3 regions of the Bradyrhizobium sp. USDA 3262 genome follow, and region 3 is predicted to be linked to each of the others. Evidence: predicted binding sites of a transcription regulator. Region 3 holds the regulator's gene; each other region holds the start of a gene.
The links. Region 3 encodes HrcA, which represses chaperone genes, less so after heat shock. Its sites were predicted from a motif close to GTTAGCACTCNCNNNNNGNGAGTGCTAAC; they were not measured.
Positions count from the first base shown of each region.

Region 1: the regulator HrcA is predicted to act here: its motif matches at 4,494-4,522, upstream of ACVWYP_RS31450 (co-chaperone GroES).
Region 2: the regulator HrcA is predicted to act here: its motif matches at 4,340-4,368, upstream of ACVWYP_RS39445 (co-chaperone GroES).

Region 1 is NZ_JBSSCT010000001.1:6,657,728-6,664,885, reverse strand. Features, by position in the region: gene ACVWYP_RS31475 (adenylate/guanylate cyclase domain-containing protein) at 1-379, shown strand, start outside; gene ACVWYP_RS31470 (Crp/Fnr family transcriptional regulator) at 477-1,271, shown strand; gene ACVWYP_RS31465 (hypothetical protein) at 1,289-1,486, opposite strand; gene ACVWYP_RS31460 (hypothetical protein) at 1,527-1,742, opposite strand; gene groL (chaperonin GroEL) at 2,450-4,090, opposite strand; gene ACVWYP_RS31450 (co-chaperone GroES) at 4,136-4,450, opposite strand; gene ACVWYP_RS31445 (usg protein) at 4,846-5,136, shown strand; gene ACVWYP_RS31440 (cupin domain-containing protein) at 5,237-5,803, shown strand; gene ACVWYP_RS31435 (c-type cytochrome) at 6,033-6,566, opposite strand; gene soxC (sulfite dehydrogenase) at 6,553-7,158, opposite strand, start outside.
Region 2 is NZ_JBSSCT010000001.1:8,359,603-8,366,760, reverse strand. Features, by position in the region: gene ACVWYP_RS39485 (DUF1003 domain-containing protein) at 1-20, opposite strand, end outside; gene ACVWYP_RS39480 (hypothetical protein) at 426-779, shown strand; gene ACVWYP_RS39475 (trehalose-6-phosphate synthase) at 880-1,110, opposite strand; gene ACVWYP_RS39470 (alpha,alpha-trehalose-phosphate synthase (UDP-forming)) at 1,028-2,245, opposite strand; gene ACVWYP_RS39465 (hypothetical protein) at 2,507-2,755, opposite strand; gene ACVWYP_RS39460 (hypothetical protein) at 2,965-3,240, shown strand; partial or broken gene ACVWYP_RS39455 (IS701 family transposase) at 3,269-3,606, opposite strand; gene ACVWYP_RS39450 (hypothetical protein) at 3,794-4,063, shown strand; gene ACVWYP_RS39445 (co-chaperone GroES) at 4,408-4,725, shown strand; gene groL (chaperonin GroEL) at 4,868-6,508, shown strand; gene ACVWYP_RS39435 (exopolysaccharide biosynthesis protein) at 6,663-7,010, opposite strand; gene ACVWYP_RS39430 (DUF3309 family protein) at 7,115-7,158, opposite strand, start outside.
Region 3 is NZ_JBSSCT010000001.1:1,086,427-1,093,584, forward strand. Features, by position in the region: gene pncA (bifunctional nicotinamidase/pyrazinamidase) at 1-624, shown strand, start outside; gene ACVWYP_RS05050 (AraC family transcriptional regulator) at 646-1,500, shown strand; gene ACVWYP_RS05055 (VOC family protein) at 1,569-1,994, shown strand; gene grpE (nucleotide exchange factor GrpE) at 2,039-2,644, opposite strand; gene hrcA (heat-inducible transcriptional repressor HrcA) at 2,810-3,898, opposite strand; gene rph (ribonuclease PH) at 4,069-4,782, shown strand; gene rdgB (RdgB/HAM1 family non-canonical purine NTP pyrophosphatase) at 4,794-5,429, shown strand; gene hemW (radical SAM family heme chaperone HemW) at 5,416-6,573, shown strand; gene ACVWYP_RS05085 (penicillin-binding protein activator) at 6,662-7,158, opposite strand, start outside.

The DNA of each region.
Region 1 (7,158 bases), 5.6 Mb from region 3:
ACCAGGACGTTCGAGCTGCGCGGCGCGCTGGGACTTGCACGTCTTTACAGCCGCAGCGGCCGGGCAGAGGAGATATCTCAATTGTTGGCGCCGTTGCTCGCCGGCTTCGATGCGGCGCTCGATCTTCCCGAAATCAAGGACGCGCAGGAACTGCTCATGCAGGCGTGGCCGGACCGCCACTCGCGCGCGTCTTGACGGGTGCCGCCGCAGCGGCGCGGTCACACCGCGTCCGCCCCACGCCTGCGCAGGTGGTGAAAGAGAAGGTTCGGATGTCGCGCGCGGCGCGAGCGATGCGAAACTGGAACTGTTGAGTTCCCGAAGTTCTACGGTGCGACGATGCGCATTTTGCTATTGCGTCCGGCGGCGCATTTGCATCTAACTTTAAGGACGCTGCCGCGGAGAATTCCGCCTTGCGGTCAATCGTTTGGAATTTGTTTTTGATCCTGTGCTCGAGTGAGTAAGCTGTGCGACCATTGATGACGTTCCCGCAGGTGAGCATTTCCGGCGGAACTCGTAATCGCCTTCTCGCGACATTGTCGCCGGCGGATCTGGACCTCCTGAAACCGGAACTTGAGACTGTCGCGCTCGAACAGGATGCGGTCCTGGCGCGCGCCGGTGACGAGATCGACTACGTCTTCTTTCCTCACAGCGGCGCGATCCTGTTGATGATCGACATGGCGGATGGGCAGACGGTCGCGACCGGTGTGGTCGGATGCGAAGGGGCCGTGGGCAGTCTGTCGGTTCTCGGAGCCTCGCCTTCGGGCATTACCGCCGTCGTTCGTGCGGCTGGTACCGCCTCGCGGATCCCGGCGGCGCGCTTTCATGCCGCGTTCGGCCGCAGTCCCGGGATTCGGCAGGCGATCCAGAAGCACGTCAGATCGATGCTGATCCAGTTTCAGCTCGGCTCCGCCTGCAATGCGCTCCACCCGGTCGAGGCGCGGATGGCGCGCTGGCTGCTTCAGCTTCGCGACCGCGTCGACAGCGACGTCCTCCCGCTGACCCAGCACGCGCTGTCGCAAATCCTCGGCGTACGACGAACGACGGTGACCTTGCTGATGGGCAATCTGCGCAAGCGCGGCGCGATCAGGTCGGATCAACGAGGCCGGATCGAGATCGACCAGGCGCGGCTCTTGGCCGCGGCGTGCGAATGCCATCGCGTCATGCGTCTCGAGGCCGAGGAGATCTTCTCGGGCGACAAGGTTCGAACGCGCGGAATGGCGCCGGCCAACGATCCGCGCATCCCGGAAATCGAGGCGGACGACGCCGTGTAAGGCCGTTCCTGGTCGGATCAGCTTCCCGGCCGCCGATCAAGCTCCCGTGCAGGCGAGGATACCCCTTCGTGCTTCGCGATCTCGCGCAGCACCTTTGCGGTCTCGCGCAACTCATTGCGCTTCGGGCCGGGCTTCAGCCGTCGTGCCTCATCGAGAAAGTCCTTGGCCTGCAGCAGCCAGGCTGACGTTTCCGTCGAGATCTGCACATGCGCCATGGTGTCCCTCCATCGCGGTCGTCAATAGTGGTGGCCATTGTCAGGCCGGCGAACCGCCGCCGCGGCGTCGCCGCACGCGGATGCTCGGCTCGTCGACCCAGGCGTCCCGCGCAAACCAGGCGTGATCCGCGCGGCAAAACGGACAGGGCGTGCGCGCGAAGAACACGGTACTGCGTCGAAAGCTCTCGCGATCGGTCTTGATTCCGGTGGAAATCGCGTGTCCGGTTTGCGGACATCTGACCATCACCATGCCCATGAGCGCCTCCCTCCCATATTGCCTTTTGCTTTTTGCCTCTTGCCTTGCAAAAATAGTCCGGCCGGTTGGATTGGCCCCAGATCGGTGCGCGGGGTAGTAGGGGGGCATCGCGCACCTGCGGCGTTTGACGGAGCATCGGCAGTGGGGGCTGCACGCTCTCGTCACTGGGCTTCTTCCAACCGGCCAGGTCCCTCCTTGAACGAATCCTCGATTTGACTCCAACGCCGCTTCTTCAGGCGGCTTGGCAGAGAACCTCTTCGTTTTCGTCCACCGCACAGCCTCCCTCGCAAGTGAGAGCATTCTCCGCAACGCTTGCCCGCGTCACGGGAGCTGACGCTCCGTGCTCGATTCAGATTTTTGAGAGTGAAGTTCGATCTCGTCCCGAGCTTACTGTGCGGGACGAAGGCGACAGTGTCGGTTCGGTTTGCGACTCTCGCACGAAATTTTTTTTGAGATTGTCAACTCAGACCAACGTATATTTACGGAGAGTGTTGTGCATAACGTGCATGCTGAGAGCCGCCTGAGGCTCCTGCATCAGCGTGAGGTTGTGCAAATATTCGCACTGGCCGCGCTGCGGTAAGCGAGCTCGCCCCAAACAAAAACCCCGGCATCGCTGCCGGGGTTTTGCATTTCGTTTTCGCTGAGCGAGATCCCGGCTCTGCGGTGCACCGCTTTGCGCTGCACCGCGTCCGGGACGACTTCGTCGCTTAGAAGTCCATGCCGCCCATGCCGCCGCCCGGAGGCATCGCGGGGCCGCCGGCGTTCTTCTTCGGCAGCTCGGCAACCATCGCTTCCGTGGTGATCAGGAGCGCGGCAACCGAGGCAGCGTTCTGGATCGCGGTGCGCACGACCTTGGTCGGGTCGATGATGCCCTTCTTGACGAGGTCGGCATAGTCGCCGGTCTGGGAGTCGAAGCCGTAGTTGTAGGCCTTGTTCTCCAGGATCTTGCCGACGATGACCGAACCGTCTTCACCGGCGTTGATCGCGATCTGGCGAGCGGGAGCCGACAACGCCTTGCGTACGATCTCGACGCCGGTCTTCTGGTCGTCGTTCTTGGTGCGCAGGCCCTTGAGCTGCTCGGACGCACGGAGCAGGGCGACGCCGCCGCCCGGGACGATGCCTTCCTCGACAGCCGCGCGGGTCGCATGCATCGCGTCATCAACGCGATCCTTGCGCTCCTTCACCTCGACCTCGGTCGCGCCGCCGACGCGGATCACCGCGACGCCGCCTGCGAGCTTGGCGAGACGCTCCTGCAGCTTCTCACGGTCGTAGTCCGAGGTGGTCTCCTCGATCTGCGCCTTGATCTGGGCAACGCGGGCGTCGATGTCGGCCTTCTTGCCGGCGCCGTTGACGATCGTGGTGTTCTCCTTGTCGATCATCACCTTCTTGGCGCGACCGAGCATCTGCAGCGTGACGTTCTCGAGCTTGATGCCGAGGTCTTCCGAGATGGCCTGGCCGCCGGTCAGGATCGCGATGTCCTGCAGCATGGCCTTGCGGCGATCGCCGAAGCCCGGAGCCTTGACGGCCGCGACCTTCAGGCCGCCACGCAGGCGGTTGACGACGAGGGTGGCGAGGGCTTCGCCTTCGACGTCTTCGGCGACGATGACCAGCGGCTTGCCGGTCTGCACCACGGCCTCCAGCAGCGGCAGCAGCTCGTTCAGCGACGAGAGCTTCTTCTCGTTGATGAGGATGTAGGCGTCGTCCATCTCAACGCGCATCTTGTCGGCGTTGGTCACGAAGTAGGGCGAGATGTAGCCGCGGTCGAACTGCATGCCCTCGACGACGTCGAGTTCGGTCTCGAGCGATTTGGCTTCCTCGACCGTGATCACGCCCTCATTGCCGACCTTCTTCATGGCGTCGGAGAGGAACTTGCCGATCTCGGCATCGCCGTTGGCCGAAATGGTGCCGACCTGGGCGATTTCCTCGTTCGAGGTGACCTTCTTCGAGTTCTTCTGGAGGTCTGCAACGACGGCTTCGACCGCGAGGTCGATACCGCGCTTGAGGTCCATCGGGTTCATGCCGGCGGCGACCGACTTGGCGCCTTCCTTCACGATCGCAGCCGCGAGCACGGTCGCAGTGGTGGTGCCGTCGCCGGCCGCGTCAGCGGACTTGGAGGCGACTTCGCGCACCATCTGGGCGCCCATGTTCTCGAACTTGTCCTCGAGCTCGATCTCCTTGGCGACGGTGACGCCGTCCTTGGTGATGCGGGGAGCGCCGAACGACTTTTCGAGCACCACGTTGCGGCCCTTCGGACCGAGGGTGACCTTCACCGCGTTGGCGAGGATGTCGACGCCGCGCAGCATCTTGTCGCGCGCCTCGACGGAGAATTTGACTTCTTTAGCTGCCATCTGAATTTTTCCTTGAGAGATTTAACCTGGGAGGGAGGGAGGCGCTTAGGCCGCCTTCTTCTTGGAAGCGGGGACGTCGAGGACGCCCATGATGTCGCTTTCCTTCATGATCAGCAGGTCTTCGCCGTCGATCTTGACCTCGGTGCCGGACCACTTGCCAAACAGCACGCGGTCGCCGACCTTGAGGTCGATCGGGATCAGCTTGCCAGCTTCATCGCGGCCGCCCGGGCCAACGGCGATGACTTCGCCCTGCGAGGGCTTTTCCTTGGCACTGTCCGGAATGATGATGCCGCCAGCAGTCTTCTCTTCGGCGTCGATACGCTTGACCACGACGCGGTCGTGAAGCGGACGGAATTTCATGCAGTCCTCCTAAAGATTTGTAGATGCTGTAGATTTTTGGAGAGTTAGCAGTCCAGTCCAGCGAGTGCCAGACTGGCTGGGCAGGAGATAGGCCAAGCCTTGGCGGCGGGCAAGTGCCTCTAGCAGAAAAATTGGCACTCGTGAGTGCCGCCTGCCAAAAGGATGCCGAGATCATTTCGGCATCCTTAATGCCGCCCACGAGGGGTCGCCGGGGCTATTAGCAGATGCGGTAAGCTGCTGCCAACGCAAGAAATTTCAACAACCTATTAAACATTTGGGCTTGAGATGGGTTAGTCGCGTGCGTCACATTTCTCTCATGTGAGCGCATCCATTGCCGGTGGTCCGGCGGGGGAGGTCGGCCACCACGTGAATGCGCTCCGTCACAGGAGGTTGGCATGGTCTCGCGAGTTGGTGGGGTTGTTTCCGACGATTTCCGGAAGCAGTTGCTGGGGTACGGGCTGACGACGGCGCAAATCCTCTATCGGATGCCGGATCACCCCTCGTTGCTGCAGACCTATGTCTGGCAGAACTACGACCTGTTTCCGAAATTTCCGGCGCTGCAGGATTTCCTCGCGTTCTGGCAGGCGAAGCTCGAAGGCCCGCTGTTTTCGGTGACGGTGGCGCATTCCAAGCTGGTCAAGCCGGCCGAGCTGCGTGCCGTCGACGGCGTGTTCCGGCTGCATTGAGCGGGCAAGGGGGCAAAAGCGCGGTGTGCGCCTTTGCTCGCCTCGCGGCGCGCGACTTGTGTTAGCCTTCGTCCGTCAGAAAAAGACGGGAGGCGAAACAATGGCCAAGAAGACGGCATCAAGATCGGCAGCCAAGACCGCGGTGAAGAAGAAATGGTCGGGGCTCGGCGCCGGCGCCAAAAAGACATCCGCGAAATCGTCCGCGCGCAAGACCATCAAGTCGAAAGGCCGCGTCTCGGCGGCCAAGAAGAGTGCGCCGAAAGCTGCAACCAAGGCCCGGCCGAAGCAGCGCGTCGCCATCAGCCATCACCGCGAAGAGGACTTCAAGGCCGACGGGCTGCGCACCTATGCCAAGTACCGCGACCTCGGCATCGCCGCCGCCTCGCATGGCCTCGCGCAGGCACACGTCATCCGGCTGCAGGGACCGTGCAATCCCGATGAAGTGTCGAAGCTGCATTTCCACGATGTCGACTTCCAGATGGTCTATGTGCTCAAGGGCTGGGTGAAGACCTACATGGAAGGCGAGGGCGAGACGCTGATGCAGCAAGGCAGCGCCTGGACCCAGCCGCCGCGCATCCGGCACATGATCCTGGACTATTCCGACGACGTCGAACTGCTGGAGGTGATCCTGCCGGCCGAGTTCAAGACGGTGGAGCTGAAGGCGTAGGCTCTAGCGCAGTCGTCATGGCCGGGCTTGACCCGGCCATCCATCCTGCTTCGAAAGACTCCTTCTTGGCTGATGGATGCCCGGGTCAAGCCCGGGCATGACGATTTTCCAGGCCGTGTACCCATAAAACCGTCGGCGTGACTCTACGTCCGCTTTGTCCCGATAGCGACCAAGTTCGTGCGGCAAAGCAAGATGTCGCGATGGGCCAGACCCAGACATTCAGGCAGCTTTATTTTCCGCGCGAAAACGTCACAAATCCATTCCGGTTCGGCATTTTCACCTTTTGCAGTGTCTGCGCATCCATGGTGTCGTTGTCTGCAATGATGCCGTTGAGGTTCAGGATATAAGCGACGACCGCATAAACTTCGTCATTGGTCAACGACTTCGATTCGTTATATGGCATCGCTCGCCGCACATAGTCGAAGACTGTCGTGGCATAGGGCCAGAAGCTTCCCACGGTTTTGACCGGAGGCTTGTCACCGCGAAGCGTTCCTTGTCCGCCCACGAGCTGATCGTTGGGCTTCCCGGCTCCTTTCTCGCCATGGCAGGCGGTGCATTTTGCCGCGTACACGGCTTCACCTTGCTTTGGGGTCCCGCTGCCAGGCGGCAAGCCGACGCCGTCTGGACCAATGCTGATGTCCCAAGAGGCAATTTCCTCCGGTGTTGCCGCCCGTCCGAAGTTTGGGCTTTCAGCCGCGAATGCGACGGCCGAAGCCATGGCAAGACCTGAGGCGGCGATGAGGAGAGGGTTACGCATAGACATGCTTTACCTCGCCTTTGTTGGAAACGGCCCAGGCCGTGATGGCGTTGGAGTGATAGATGGTTCGGTTGCCGCGCGCGGCGATCATCTTCTCTCGCGTCGGCTGGACGTAACCGGTCTCGTCGGTCGCGCGGCTTTGCAGGACCGCGGGTCCGCCGTTCCACCGCCACGGAATGCGGAAGCGTGTCAACGCCTTCGACAGCACGGGCGACTGCAACGCCGCCTTTGCCCAGCTTTTGCCGCCGTCGGCCGAGACCTCAACCTTGGTGACCTTGCCATAGCCCGACCAGGCAAGACCCGAGATTTCATAGAGGCCGGGCTCTTTCATAGTCAGCCCCGGTGAAGGCCGTGTGATCACAGACTTCCCTTCCTGAGGGAGCACAAACTGAAGGGATTTCCCGTCGGGCAAGGTGATCGTGTACTTCGATGTCTCATCCTTGGTCATCGTCGGCGCTTCGGTCAGCTTGATGCGCCGGAGCCATTTCACATTCATGTTGCCTTCGTATCCCGGCAGCAGGAGTCGCATCGGATAGCCGTTGGATGGCCTCACGCGCTCACCGTTCTGGTAGAGAGCAATCAATGCGTCATCCATCGC
Region 2 (7,158 bases), 7.3 Mb from region 3:
AATGCTATCATGTTCAGCATGATCCAAATGCCAAGAAGGACGCTTTGGATGATGATGAAGCACCAAGAACCAACTGTTCAGCGACCCGGTCAGCAAGCATCGCGCCCGGCGTCAGTGCGAGCTTGGGTAAGTTGCGGGCTGGCTTTTGAGTCCGGAGTTCTCGCAGCCGCTCCTGGTCTTCTGGACTGAGGTGGACTTATGGGTTTGCTCATTGGTCATTTGTTGCATCCACAGTTGAGAAGGGTCTACGGGCCACGGGAGGAAGCTAGTACTACCATCGACGGCTGTTGCCTGATCTCTGTTGCCGAAAATCCGTGAATCTGAATCAGGCGGGCAGTAGCTACAAAGGCGACGAGGCGTCCTGCGCTGGCCGCGACGCCGGGTTCGCAAGGCCGCGTCGGCCAGCAGAGGAAGGAGTGATCCGGATGACTATACCAGCGAAAGCCGAGGCGCCGCCGCCGACCGTCTTCGTTTTGGAGATCGACGGTCAGCCCATTCTGGCGTTCAGAGCTGCGACGATTCGTCAGGCCAGAGAACTCGGCAAGGAGGACTGGCTGCAAGATGATTTGAAGCGAATGATGGTCGGACACAGGCCGCTTTGGAATGGGAAGTCGCCGATCAGGGTGCGTCGCGCCAAGCCAGAAGAAGAAGTGTACTACGTTGACGCGAAAACGGAGAATGCTGCAGGCGATTCGCCTTTGGTCTTTCTGGTTCGGCGGGACGATCAAGCGGATGCAGGTAGTCCCGTCACCCGTGGATCATTTCCGCCCCGGAGATGATTTCGAAGTAACACCTTATCGGCGGACTGGGCGGCCTCGTTGACGAACGAGATTATCGCGACCTGCTGCACCGATGCCACGTCCCGAACGACATCCACAGTTAGCTGCTGAGTGCCCCGAGGAAACTCTCGCGCCACGCCGCAATGCTATTGCGGCGTAGTACCACCATCATGGCCCGCCAACGATCGCATCGCTCCCCAAGTGGCATCCCCAGCGCTGTCTGCAATGCTTCGGCGACGGCGTCGGGGTCATACGGGTTGGCGATCACGGCAGTGTCGAGTTCGTAGGCCGCGCCGGCAAAAGGGCGAGAGAACGAGCACGCCAGGGTCATCGGGGTTCTGTGCAGCGACATACTCCTTGGCAACCAGGTTCATTCCGTCGCGCAACGGAGTGACAAGAGCGACGCGGCTGAGCCGAAAGAAGCCAGCGAGCGAACGCTGCGAGAAGCTCCTGTTCAAATACTGGATCGGCGCCCAATCGAGTTCCGCGTAGCGACCGGCCACGTCGCCCGCCAGCGCACCAAGCCTCTGTCGCAACGCACGGTATTCAGGAACGTCGCTGCGCGTTGCGGTGGCGATCTGCAGCAAGCGGACGTGGTTGCGGTATGCGGGATAGCCCTCGAGAAAGGCGGCGAACGCTTTGAACCGGTGCTCGAGACCCTTACTGTAATCCAGCCGGTCCACCCCAATGATGAGCTTGCGCCCCCGGAGACTCTCCTGCAGCCGGCGGGCCGTTCGGGATTTCACAGCGCGACTAGCCATTTCGGCGATCGCTTCAGTATCGATACCAATCGGGAAGGCGCCGGCGCGCAGAACCCGATCGAAAGCGTGAACGTGGCCATCGGACGAAATCGTGCCTCCTGCACGGCGAAGGATGGCGTCATGGAAGGCGGTCAAATCCTCCACCGTCTGGAAGCCGACGAGATCGTAAGCGCACAGTGATTTCAGCAGGTCGCCGTAGTGAGGAAGGGTCGCCAGCACCCCCAAAGACGGAAACGGCGTATGCAAGAAAAACCCGATCCGCTGTGTGGCGCGGGCGCGGCGAAGTTCCTCGGCCATCGGGATCAGATGGTAGTCATGCACCCAGACGAGGTCACTCGGGCTGAGCAGGGGCGCGAGGGCGTCGGCGAGCACGGCGTTCACCCGTCGATAGGCGGCCAAGTCCCGGCGGGTAAAGTTCATGAGGTCAAGGCGATAGTGGAATAAGGGCCACAGTGCCGCGTTGGAGAAGCCGCTGTAGTAGCCGTCATGGTCCGCGCGGGTAAGATCGACGGTAGCGTACGTCACTCCCTCGGTCTCAAAAACGTTCGGCTCTTTTGTTGTTTCTCCAAGCTTGCCACTCCACCCGAACCATAAGCCTCCAGCCTGATGCAGAGCGTCGACGAGGCCGGTCACGAGCCCGCCGCTGCGCTGCGCAGCTTCTGCCGGCAAGGCGACACGGTTGGAGACGATGACCAAGCGGCTCAAGCGGGTTCCCTCCGCACTGTCAGGGTTGCGTCGAGCCGAGCCGCCAAAAGATCTCGGCGAACACGGCAACGCAATGATCGGCGGTGACATCCGCCGGAGCCCACATTCGCTCGGTCCTCGCGCGAAAATCCACAATTCCTTCTACCGGAACTGACGGTCCCGTCATCAGGCAATCTGGGCGGGCGTTACCTGTAAAACATATAGATCTTCCCGCAGTAAATATAGGATACTCTGCCGACGATCTGGATTGTTGGGCGCTGTCTAAAGCTGATCTTCGCCAGGATTTCGACGGCAGACGCCCCGGGTGTGCCTCTCGATCTCAGCCAGTGCGGCGTCGAGCGAGGCGTGCGGCCCTTGCTGTATGCCGGCCATAGTTTCCGATGCGTGGCCCTCCGGATGGATCATGAACTGACGTGGAGCGCTTGCCGTGATGCGCCCCATCGAGCGGCCGAGCAGGTCCGTCAGCTGCCAAACCGTGCCTCCCTCTGCCGGTGTAACGATCACATCCATGGTGAGCCTTGAGTCTGTACGCCGCGCGAACAAACCGCTGCAATAACCGATGGGCGAACTACCGAGTTCCGCGGCCGCGGCATTCTCGGTACTGGAAGGATTGGCGCTTCGGATCGCCCCGCGATCGAGCGAATGGCGCTTAATGCCGATATATGCGACTATATAGAATGGTCAAAAAGAAAGGTCGAAGGCCAAGGTCGGGAGAAGAAATGGCAACCGCTCTCGACCGTTGGGACGAGGAAGGCGGAGCGCAGGAGTTGGCGTGGCCTTTACCCTATGAAGCCAGCGATTTGCGCGATGTGGAGCGCAGAGTCCTGGAATGTCTGGGTGCCGCCCTTGTCAGCGAATGGAATGATCTGCCTACTGACGTCCAGCGCAGGCTCTTCGAGCACGCGGCCTCGGGCAAATCGCACGACGCCACCGTGTTGAAGACGCGGATCGCCCGTTTCCTGCATGATCATAAAGGTGCTTCGGGTGGGCGTTAACACGACTTTGGCAGATTTGTTCACGCCTTGCTCTTCGCTGACCTGTGTTCTGCAGTACCCGTATCGCGGATCTGATGGCTGAAGAATGAGAGCGACGATGGCGGGACGCGCGGCTGGCAGGTTGGGCTGAGGTGGTGGCCGTCGTTTCATTTTTGCGCCCCGTCTTGGCAATGCGGAAGTGCTGCAAGAAGGCGTAAGCAACCATCGTCATAAGAGCGTGACGATGAAGACCGTGCCAGAACCGTCCCATCGCGCCATGACGGTTGTAGCCGACCGCTGCAAGTCTATCTCGGCTGGTAGATTTGCGAGATAGCATTTCTTCTCTCCGAGTCGCGATGCTTGCCGATCGCCAACTCGCATTTTTTCACTTGGCATCAGCAAGCATTTCGTCCGCCGGCATCTATAACAAATCCGCGATGTGTATTGCCTTGTGTTTGGTGACTTCGCAGCCATCTCATGATAAAGAGTTAGCTAATCTCGGCACAAAGAGCACTGTAAACGGATTGCTTCACTATCGCGCCGATGCAAAGCCGTTTCTGAAGGATAGCCGATCATGACCATGCGCTCCCGACGCGAAACGGTCACCTTCAAGCATCCCTTCCGGATCAAGGGCGTCGACCGCCTCTTGCCTCCGGGTGCCTACGAGGTCATCACCGATGAGGAGATGATCGAAGGATTGTCGTTCGAGGCGTTTCGCCGGGTTGCCACTATGATCACGGTGCCGGCGGCGCCGCCGCGCACTTCAACGGTGGAGAGGATTTCCATCGACCCGGTCGATTTGGCTGACGCTCAGCGCATTGATGCCGACGCGCCTCGTGAGTGACGCACCACTCGATCTCGACAAGCACCGCTGAATGGCTGCACAAGAAGCGACCGACGTCCGGCGCATTCTGGCGCACGTCGAGAACAACGCAATGCCCCTGCGCGATGGGAAGCTTTCTTAAATCTGATGATGCGGCGTCCAACGACTTTCGCACCACACAGCTGGCCTTCACCGGATCCTTAGCCGCCGCGGTCTTGGCAGCTATTTCGTGTTGCTCTGAGCAGAATATCGTTTCGGGACGGTCTTGTACGTCCCCTTGCGGCGGCTTATGTGCTGATTAGCACTCGCTGGCCACGACTGCCATTTCGTCCAAAGCAACAACAACAAGAAAACAGGAGGACAGCATGAAATTCCGTCCGCTTCACGACCGCGTTGTGGTCAAGCGCATTGAGGCCGAAGACAAAACCGCTGGTGGCATCATCATTCCGGACACTGCCAAGGAAAAACCTTCGCAGGGCGAGATCACGGCGGTTGGCCCAGGCGGCCGAGATGAATCCGGCAAACTGATTCCCATCGATCTCAAGGTTGGCGACCGCGTCCTGTTCGGCAAGTGGTCAGGCACCGAGGTCAAGCTCGATGGTCAGGAACTACTGATCATGAAGGAAAGCGACATTATGGGCGTTCTCACTGAGCTGCCCGCCGCCAAGAAGAAGGTCGCATAGACGCCAGCCAATTTTCCTTATCCTGAGCCGTCCCTGCAGCCCGCGTCTCGAAGGACGAGGCCTGCAAATTCAAGTCCCGCCACTTAAGGGCTCGTCCAGTCGCACGGTCCTTGGATCTGACCAGTTGAAAACGGAGATCATTATGTCGGCCAAAGAAGTTAAGTTCGGCGTCGACGCCCGCGACAGGATGTTGCGCGGTGTTGAAATTCTCAACAATGCGGTTAAGGTCACGCTGGGGCCCAAGGGCCGGAACGTCGTGCTCGACAAGTCGTTCGGCGCTCCCCGCATCACCAAGGACGGCGTCACCGTCGCCAAGGAGATCGAGCTTGAGGACAAGTTCGAGAACATGGGCGCGCAGATGGTGCGAGAAGTTGCCTCCAAATCGGCAGATGCAGCTGGCGATGGCACCACCACCGCGACCGTGCTCGCGGCTGCGATCGTCCGTGAAGGCGCGAAGGCGGTTGCCGCCGGTATGAACCCGATGGACCTGAAGCGCGGTATCGACCTCGCGGTGGAAGCCGTGGTCGCCGATCTCGTGAAGAACTCCAAGAAGGTCACCTCGAACGAGGAGATCGCCCAGGTCGGCACCATCTCGGCCAACGGCGACGCGGAGATCGGCAAGTTCCTCTCCGACGCCATGAAGAAGGTCGGCAACGAGGGCGTCATCACGGTTGAAGAAGCCAAGTCGCTCGAGACCGAACTCGAGGTCGTCGAAGGGATGCAATTCGACCGCGGCTACATCTCGCCGTACTTCGTCACCAACGCCGACAAAATGCGCGCCGAAATGGAAGACGCCTACGTCCTCATCCACGAAAAGAAGCTATCTCAGTTGAATGAACTGCTTCCGCTGCTGGAAGCCGTCGTCCAGAGTGGCAAGCCGCTTGTGATTATCGCGGAAGACGTCGAGGGCGAAGCGCTCGCGACCCTGGTCGTGAACCGCCTCCGCGGCGGTCTGAAGGTCGCGGCCGTGAAGGCTCCGGGCTTCGGCGATCGCCGCAAGGCCATGCTGCAGGACATCGCGATCCTGACCGGCGGCCAGGCGATCTCGGAAGATCTGGGCATCAAGCTCGAGAACGTCACGCTCAACATGCTCGGTCGCGCCAAGAAGGTGATGATCGACAAGGAGAACACCACCATCGTCAGCGGCGCCGGTAAGAAGGCCGACATAGAGGCGCGGGTGGCGCAGATCAAGGCGCAGATCGAGGAGACCTCCTCGGACTATGACCGTGAAAAGCTGCAGGAGCGTCTTGCCAAACTCGCGGGCGGCGTCGCGGTGATCCGCGTCGGCGGCGCGACCGAGGTCGAGGTGAAGGAGCGCAAGGATCGCGTTGATGACGCGATGCATGCGACCCGCGCGGCCGTCGAGGAAGGCATCCTGCCGGGCGGCGGCGTCGCCCTGCTGCGTGCTTCCGAGCATCTCAAGGGGCTGCGCACCAAGAACGATGACCAGAAGACCGGCGTCGAGATCGTGCGCAAGGCGCTGTCTGCGCCGGCCCGCCAGATCGCGATCAACGCTGGCGAGGACGGCTCCGTTATCGTCGGCAAGATCCTGGAGAAGGATCAGTATGGCTACGGCTTTGACTCCCAGTCCGGCGAGTACGGCAACCTGGTCACCAAGGGCATCATCGACCCGACCAAGGTCGTTCGTGTGGCGATTCAGAATGCGGCTTCTGTTGCGGCGCTCCTGATCACTACCGAAGCCATGGTGGCCGAATTGCCAAAGAAGAACGCCGGCGGTGGCGGCATGCCTCAAGGTGGCGGCATGGGTGGTATGGATTTTTAAGTCCTACTCGTTCAGAGCTCAACAATAACGAAGGCCCGGCAGAGATGCTTGGGCCTTTTTTGCAGGAATCAGTAAAAAGCGGCCGCCGAGAAGCGTGATGAATTCTCGCCGTTTCACGGATTTCCGTGAGGACGCCTTGTGCAATATCTCAAAATCAGCACTTTGCATTGCAGCCGGGTGGCGGGTGAGAATTGTTACCAAACCAGTCAGGACTCACCCCACCGTTACTGGATTTTGGGAAGTGCATAGCTCCGCCCTGGTTGGTCGCCCCCGTGATTAGACCGAAGACCGCGATCATCTGGGACGCGGGGATCATGAGTAGCAGGCCGGCTACGATCGAGACATCCGGTGCAATAGCGACCACAGCGAGCAGCGGCATAATAGGGCCGAAGGAGCGCTTGTGTAGGCGACCCATCAGCCAGCCCAGGGTAAAGCGATCTTGCCGGTGCCTCGTCGTGCAGCCGCTGCAGCAGGACCGAGGCAGGCACAAACACCCCTTCATCGGCGGGCATTGTCGGCTTCAGCTGGTCGAGCTCGTTGGGACCCGGTACGCGGGGAAAGGATATTTTGGGAGGCGCCCGGTCGACACAGCCGACCCTGCGAGGGTCAGAGCCGACCCAGAAGTAGCAATACGACGAGGATGACCAGGA
Region 3 (7,158 bases):
AAGCCCGACGACGGCTCCGCGCTGCTCGTCATCGACGTCCAGAACTGCTTCCTGCCCGGCGGCAGCCTCGCGGTGAAGGACGGCGAGCAGGTGGTGCCGGTGATCAACCGGATCGCCAAGAGCTTTGCCAATGTGGTGATGACGCAGGACTGGCACACGCCCGGGCACATCTCCTTTGCCTCGACCCATTCCGGCAAGAAGCCGTTCGAGACCGTCGACCTTGCCTATGGCAAGCAGGTGCTGTGGCCCGACCACTGCGTCCAGGGCACCGATGGCGCCTCGCTGTCGAAGGAGCTCGCGATCCCGCAGGCCGAGCTGATCATCCGCAAGGGTTTTCACAAGGACGTCGACAGCTACTCCGCCTTCACCGAGGCCGACGGCAAGACCACCACCGGGCTCGCCGCCTATCTGAAGGCGCGCAACGTCGAGCGGGTTTTCGTGGCCGGGCTCGCCACCGACTTCTGCGTGGCATGGACCGCGCTCGATGCGCGCAAGGCCGGCTTCGAGACCTATGTGGTGGAAGATGCCTGCCGCGGCATCGACACCCAGGGATCGCTCGCCAAGGCCTGGGACGACATGGCCAAGGCCGGCGTCAAGCGCATCCAGTCCTCGGATATCGCGTAAGACGCAGCCTCGCGAGTTCGCATGGCCGCGTCTGCGTCACCTCTTGCATTCGATCTCGCCCAGCGCCTGCCATCGCCGCGCCTGGCAGGCCTGATCGTCCGGATCACCGGTTATCGCGAGACCGCGACCGGCCGGTTCGCACAACGACAAGCCGCGCCGCTGATCGTCCCGCTGATCATCAGTTTCGGCTCGCCGTTCCTGATCGCGCTGTCGCGCGAGCCCAGTGCGGCCGATCGTCAGCTCAGCTTCGCCGCCGGCCTGCATGCCGGGCCTGTCTACATCGAGTCCGACGGGCACGCTGCCTGCGTGCAGGTCGATTTCACCCCGCTTGGCGCCTACAGCTACTTCGGCGGCGCCGTGACCGACCTGGCCGGGCGCATGGTCGATATCGACGATGTGCTCGGCCATGATGGCCGTCGTCTGCGCGAGCAGCTCGGCGCCGTGGCGTGCTGGCAGCGCCGCTTCGACCTGATCGAGGCGTTCGTGCTGCGCCGCGCCGGCCACATGCCGTCTCCCGAAGTCGCGTTCGCCTATCGAAAACTGGCGCGTTCGGCCGGTGCTGTCAGCATCACGGCACTGGCCGATGAGATCGGCTGGAGCCGCAAGCATCTGGCCGGCCGGTTTCGGTCCGAGCTCGGCCTCGCCCCCAAATCGCTCGCGCGCATGATGCGGTTTCACCGGGCGAGCCGGCTGGCACAAAGCGGCGCCGCGCTTGGCTGGGCGGGGATCGCGGCGGAAAGCGGCTATGCCGATCAGGCCCATCTCGCCCGCGAGTTCGTCGAATTCGCGGGCGAACCGCCAACCGCCTGGGCGCGCCGCCAGGCGCTGACCGACCGCCGGCTGGTTCACGCCGGCGATGGGCTGGCGGACTGGTAACAAACCTTCAAGCCGACGCCGCGTTGCCTCGTGCAGGATGGCGCCGTCAGCCAAGGAGGTGAATGACCATGACGCACGAGATCGAACCGCCCCGCATCTACCCGACCCTGCGCTGCAGGGACGCCGAGGCGATGACCAATTGGCTCACGACGGTGCTTGGGTTCACCGAACACGTCGTCTACCGCGATGGCGGCGTGATCCATCACGCCGAGCTCGCCTATGGTTCCTCGATGCTGATGCTAGGCCAGAGCCGCGACGACGCATATGGCCGGCTGGTCGGCGACCTCGACAACCGCCGCACCGACTCGATCTATATCGCCGTCGACGATCCCGACGCGCTGCACGCAAAGGTCAAGGCTGCCGGCGCCAAGATCGAGATGGAACTGCGAGACACCGACTATGGCAGCCGCGACTTCGCCTGCCGCGATCCGGAAGGAAATCTCTGGAGCTTCGGCACCTATTGGCCGAAGGCCCACGAGAAGCCGCGACCGTGAGCCCGCGCAATCCGCGAACTCACGGGCAGCCGGGATCGGATGGATCAGGCGGTGATGTCCGCGGTCGGGGCGGCCTTGGCGCCGCCCTTGGAGACGCCGACCAGGGCCGGACGCAGGATGCGCTCGCCGATCATGTAACCGGCCTGCACGACCTGCACCACGGTGCCCGACGGCACCGACGGATCAGGCACCTCGAACATCGCCTGCTGGAAGTTCGGATCGAACTTCTCGCCGATCGGGTCGAACTTCTTGACGCCGTTCTTCTCTAGCGCGTTGAGCAGCGAACGTTCGGTCAGCTCGACGCCTTCGATCAGCGCCTTCAGGCCGGGATCGGCGGCTTCCTTGGTCTCGGCCGGCACCGCATCGAGCGCGCGCTGCAGGTTGTCGGCGATATCGAGCACGTCGCGGGCAAAGCCGGTGATGCCGTAGGTCTTGGCGTCGGCGACCTCGCGGCGGGTGCGCTGGCGGAGATTCTCCATCTCGGCCAGCGTGCGCAGCGTGCGGTCGCGCGCCTCGGCGAGTTCCTTGGTCAGCGCCTCGGCCGATCCGGCCTCGGGCTCGTCAGGCATGATGTAGGGCTTCGAGACCACGGGCTCACCCGTCGGCGCCGAATTCTCGGTGTTGTCATTGGCCCGGTTCGGATCGGTCATGGCTTGCCTTCTCGAAAACTCGCGTCGGTTCAAATCTTGGGGATTGCTTGCCGGGATATCGTGCTTTGGGCGGCGAAAATCAAGCGCAACATACCGGTCTCGGGAACTGGGATCTCCGGCTTGGGTAAAGAAAACCCGTCAAATGAAAGCGAAATCGCCCTCCGGTCAGCCGCCCAGCATCTTGCTGACGATGCGCGCGGCATAATCGACGGTCGGGATCACCCGCGCGTAGTTCAGCCGCGTCGGTCCGATCACGCCGAGGACGCCCACGATCCGGCCCTGGGCATCGCCGTAGGGCGCGATGATGGTCGAGGAACCCGACAGCGAAAACAGCTTGTTCTCCGAGCCGATGAAGATCCGCACGCCCTCGCCGCGTTCGGCGCGGCCGAGCAGATCGATCACGCCGCGCTTGGTTTCGAGATCGTCGAACAGCGATTTGATGCGCTCGAGATCGTCGAGCGCATGCAGGTCCTCGAGCAGATTGGCGTGACCGCGCACGATCAGCTGACGGTCCTCGTTCTCGCCGCCGGACCAGCTCGCGATGCCGGCCGCGACCACCTTTTGCGTGAGCTGATCGAGCTCGGCGCGGTTTTGTGTCAATGCCGTCTCGAGCTCGAGCCGCGCTTCAGCCAGCGTCCGGCCGCGGATCCGCGCATTGAGGAAGTTGGTCGCCTCGGTCAGGGCCGAGGATGGAACACCCGGCGGCAGCGCCAGCACGCGGTTTTCGACCTGGCCGTCTTCGCCGACCAGCACGACCAGCGCCTTCTCCGGCTCCAGCCGGACGAACTCGATGTGCTTCAGCCGCGCATTCGACTTTTGCGTCAGCACCACCGCCGCGGCACGGGTCAGTCCCGACAGCCGCGTCAGGGCTTCGCCAAGCGCGGCCTCGACGGATTGCGCGCGGCCGACGGCCGCAAGCTGGGTCTGGATCGATTGACGCTCGGCCTCGGTGAGGTCGCCGACCTGCATCAGCGCATCGACGAAGAAGCGCAGCCCGAGTTCGGTCGGTAACCGTCCGGCGGAGGTGTGCGGCGCATAGATCAGGCCGAGCTGCTCGAGATCCGACATCACATTGCGGACCGAGGCCGGCGACAGCGGTAATGCGATCAGGCGCGAAATGTTGCGCGAACCGACCGGCTCGCCGGTCGCGAGATAGCTTTCGACGATTTGACGAAAAATGTCGCGCGAACGCTCGTTGAGCTGGGCGAGCCCGGCATGCGGCGCGATCAGGCCGATCGGATCGTGGTGAGTCACACTCCAGTCCCTCACAATTACTGCATAATTTGTCGATCCGGGAGGCCGATGACAAGCATGCATTCGGCCCCCTCGTACCGGACCATACCGGGGCCGAAAACCCTTGCCGCTGCCCCTTCCCCCTCCTACAAGCACGGCCAGCCAATTTTCTCGGATTTCTGGAGGATTTCATGCGGCCAAGCCGCCGTGCACCCGATGAACTGCGTCCCGTGTCGCTGGAACGCGGCGTCGTCAAATATGCCGAGGGTTCCTGCATGGTGAAGTTCGGCGACACCCATGTGCTGGTGACCGCCACGCTGGAAGAGCGGTTGCCGCCGTGGCTGAAGGGCCAGGGCCGCGGCTGGGTCACTGCCGAATACGGCATGCTGCCGCGTGCCACCCTGGAACGCACCCGCCGCGAGGCCTCGGCCGGCAAGCAGGGCGGCCGGACGGTCGAGATCCAGCGGCTGATCGGCCGCTCGCTGCGCGCGGCTGTCGATCTCGAGGCGCTCGGCGAGCGCCAGATCACGGTCGATTGCGACGTCATCCAGGCCGACGGCGGCACCCGCACCGCCTCGATCACCGGTGCCTGGGTGGCGCTGGCCGACTGCATCAACTGGATGAAGACCCGCAACATGCTGAAGACCAATGTGTTGCGCGACAACGTGGCGGCGATCTCCTGCGGCATCTACCAGGGCACGCCGGTGCTCGATCTCGACTATGCCGAGGATTCCGAAGCCGACACCGACGCCAATTTCGTCATGACCGGTGACGGCCGGATCATCGAGGTGCAGGGTACCGCCGAGAAGACGCCGTTCTCGGAAGGCGAGTTTCTGGCGCTGATGGCCCTGGCGCGCAAAGGTGTCGCGCGTCTGGTCGACTTGCAAAAGATCGCGGTGGCGTAGTCAGATTGGTCATGCACCGCCGAATCACCGGAAGGCTCGTCATCGCCACCCATAATCCCGGCAAGCTTGCCGAGATGCGGGAACTGCTGGCGCCGCACGGCGTGGAGGTGGTGTCGGCGGGCGAGCTTGACCTCGCCGAGCCCGAGGAGACCGGCGACAGTTTTCGCGCCAACGCGGCGATCAAGGCGATCGCGGCAGCGAAGGCGACCGGACTGCCCGCCTTCGCCGACGATTCCGGCATCGTGGTCGACGCGCTCGACGGCGCGCCCGGGATCTACTCGGCGCGCTGGGCCGGCGAGGGCAAGGATTTCATGGCGGCGATGACGCGGATCGAGCGGCTGCTGCAGGAACGCGGCGCCACCGCACCGGACCGGCGCAAGGCGCACTTCGTCTCGGCGTTGTGCGTGGCCTGGCCCGACGACCATCTCGAGGAGGTCGAGGCCCGCGTCGATGGAACCCTGGTCTGGCCGCCGCGTGGCAGTGCCGGCTTCGGCTATGATCCGGCCTTCCTGCCCGACGGCTACACACGGACCTTCGGCGAGATGAGCAGCATCGAGAAGCACGGCCTGCCGCCGCTCGGGCTCGGCCTATCGCATCGCGCCCGCGCCTTCGTGAAGCTCGCGGAGATCTGCCTTGAGCCACGCTGACCGAGAAGCCTTCGGCGTCTACGTGCACTGGCCGTTCTGCCTTTCGAAATGCCCGTATTGTGATTTCAACAGCCACGTGCGGCATGCACCGGTCGACGAGGAGCGCTTCGTGCGCGCGTTCGCCCGCGAGATCGAGACGACGGCCGCGCGCGTGCCGGGGCGTCAGGTGTCCTCGATCTTCCTCGGCGGCGGCACGCCGTCATTGATGCAGCCGCAAACCGTCGGTGCCGTGCTCGATGCCATCGGCAAGCACTGGCAGGTCTCGCGCGATGTCGAGGTCACGCTCGAGGCCAATCCGACCAGCGTCGAGGCGACGCGCTTTCGCGGCTATCGCGCAGCCGGCGTCAACCGCGTCTCGCTCGGCGTGCAGGCGCTCGATGACGCCTCGCTGAAGGCACTGGGCCGCCTGCACACCGCGCGCGAGGCGCTCGACGCGGTCGCGATCGCGCGCTCTGCATTCGACCGTTACTCGTTCGATCTGATCTATGCCCGCCCCGACCAGACGCCGCGGATGTGGGCCGATGAACTGAAGCAGGCGATCTCGGAAGCGGCCGAGCATCTGTCGCTCTATCAGCTCACGATCGAGGAAGGCACGCCGTTCTTCGGGCTGCATGCCGCCGGCAAATTGCAGACGCCGGACGAAGCGACCGCGCGCGCGCTCTACGACGTGACACAGGAGGTCTGTGCCCGCGAGGGATTGCCGGCCTACGAGATCTCCAATCACGCCCGCGCCGGCGCCGAGTGCAAGCACAACCTCGTCTACTGGCGCGGTGAGGAATATGCCGGCATCGGCCCCGGTGCACATGGAAGGCTCGACATCGATGGCGTCAGGCACGCGACCGCAACCGAGCGGCGCCCCGAGGCCTGGCTGTTGAACGTCGAGGAGCGCGGCCATGGCGTCGTCAGCGATGACAGCCTCAACAGCGAAGAACGCGCCGACGAGTTTCTCTTGATGGGGCTGCGGCTCGCCGAGGGGATCGATCCAAAGCGCTATGCGAAGCTCTCCGGCCGCCAGCTCGATCCGCACCGGATCGCGATGCTGCGCGAGGAAGGCGCGATCGCCGTCGATGCCGACGGACGGCTGCGCGTGACCAAGTCGGGATTCCCGGTGCTCGACGCCGTCGTCGCGGATCTCGCGGCCTAGCTGCACGGCGCCAAAATATCGAAAACAACCCCATGCACAGTAGCTGGCGGGTGCTTTAGCGCGATTTCAGGCCGCCGCCTGACGAAAATTAAGCCCCAAAACTCTTCGGCGAACCTGCAACCGCAGTAGCGCCGCCCGAAGCCACCTTCATGACCGCAAGGCCGCGCTCATTGGTGCCGTCGGAGCGGAAGCGGAACAGACCGTCGATACCGGCGAAGCCGGATGGATTGGTCAGCGTCTCCGGCGCAAAGCGCTGCGCGCCTTGCGTGCGCGCGAGCGCCGCCATCAGCGCCACCGCATCATAGGCAAGCGTTGCAGTGCGCACCGGCTCGCCGCCATATTTGCTGCGGTAGCGGCCGGCGAAGCTGCGGAAGCCGGACGGATCGGGCGCGGCGTAGAGGCCGCCCTGCAAGACGGGGCTCGCGAAGGCCCGCGGATTGTCCCACAGCCCGGTGCCGAGCAGCTGGATGTTGCGCAGATTGGCGCCCGCCGCGGTCAAGGCATCGGCGGTCGCGACGACCGAATCACCATCGTCGGCGATCAGCAGCGCATCGGCCTGGCCGAGCGCCTGCGCCACGGTTCGCG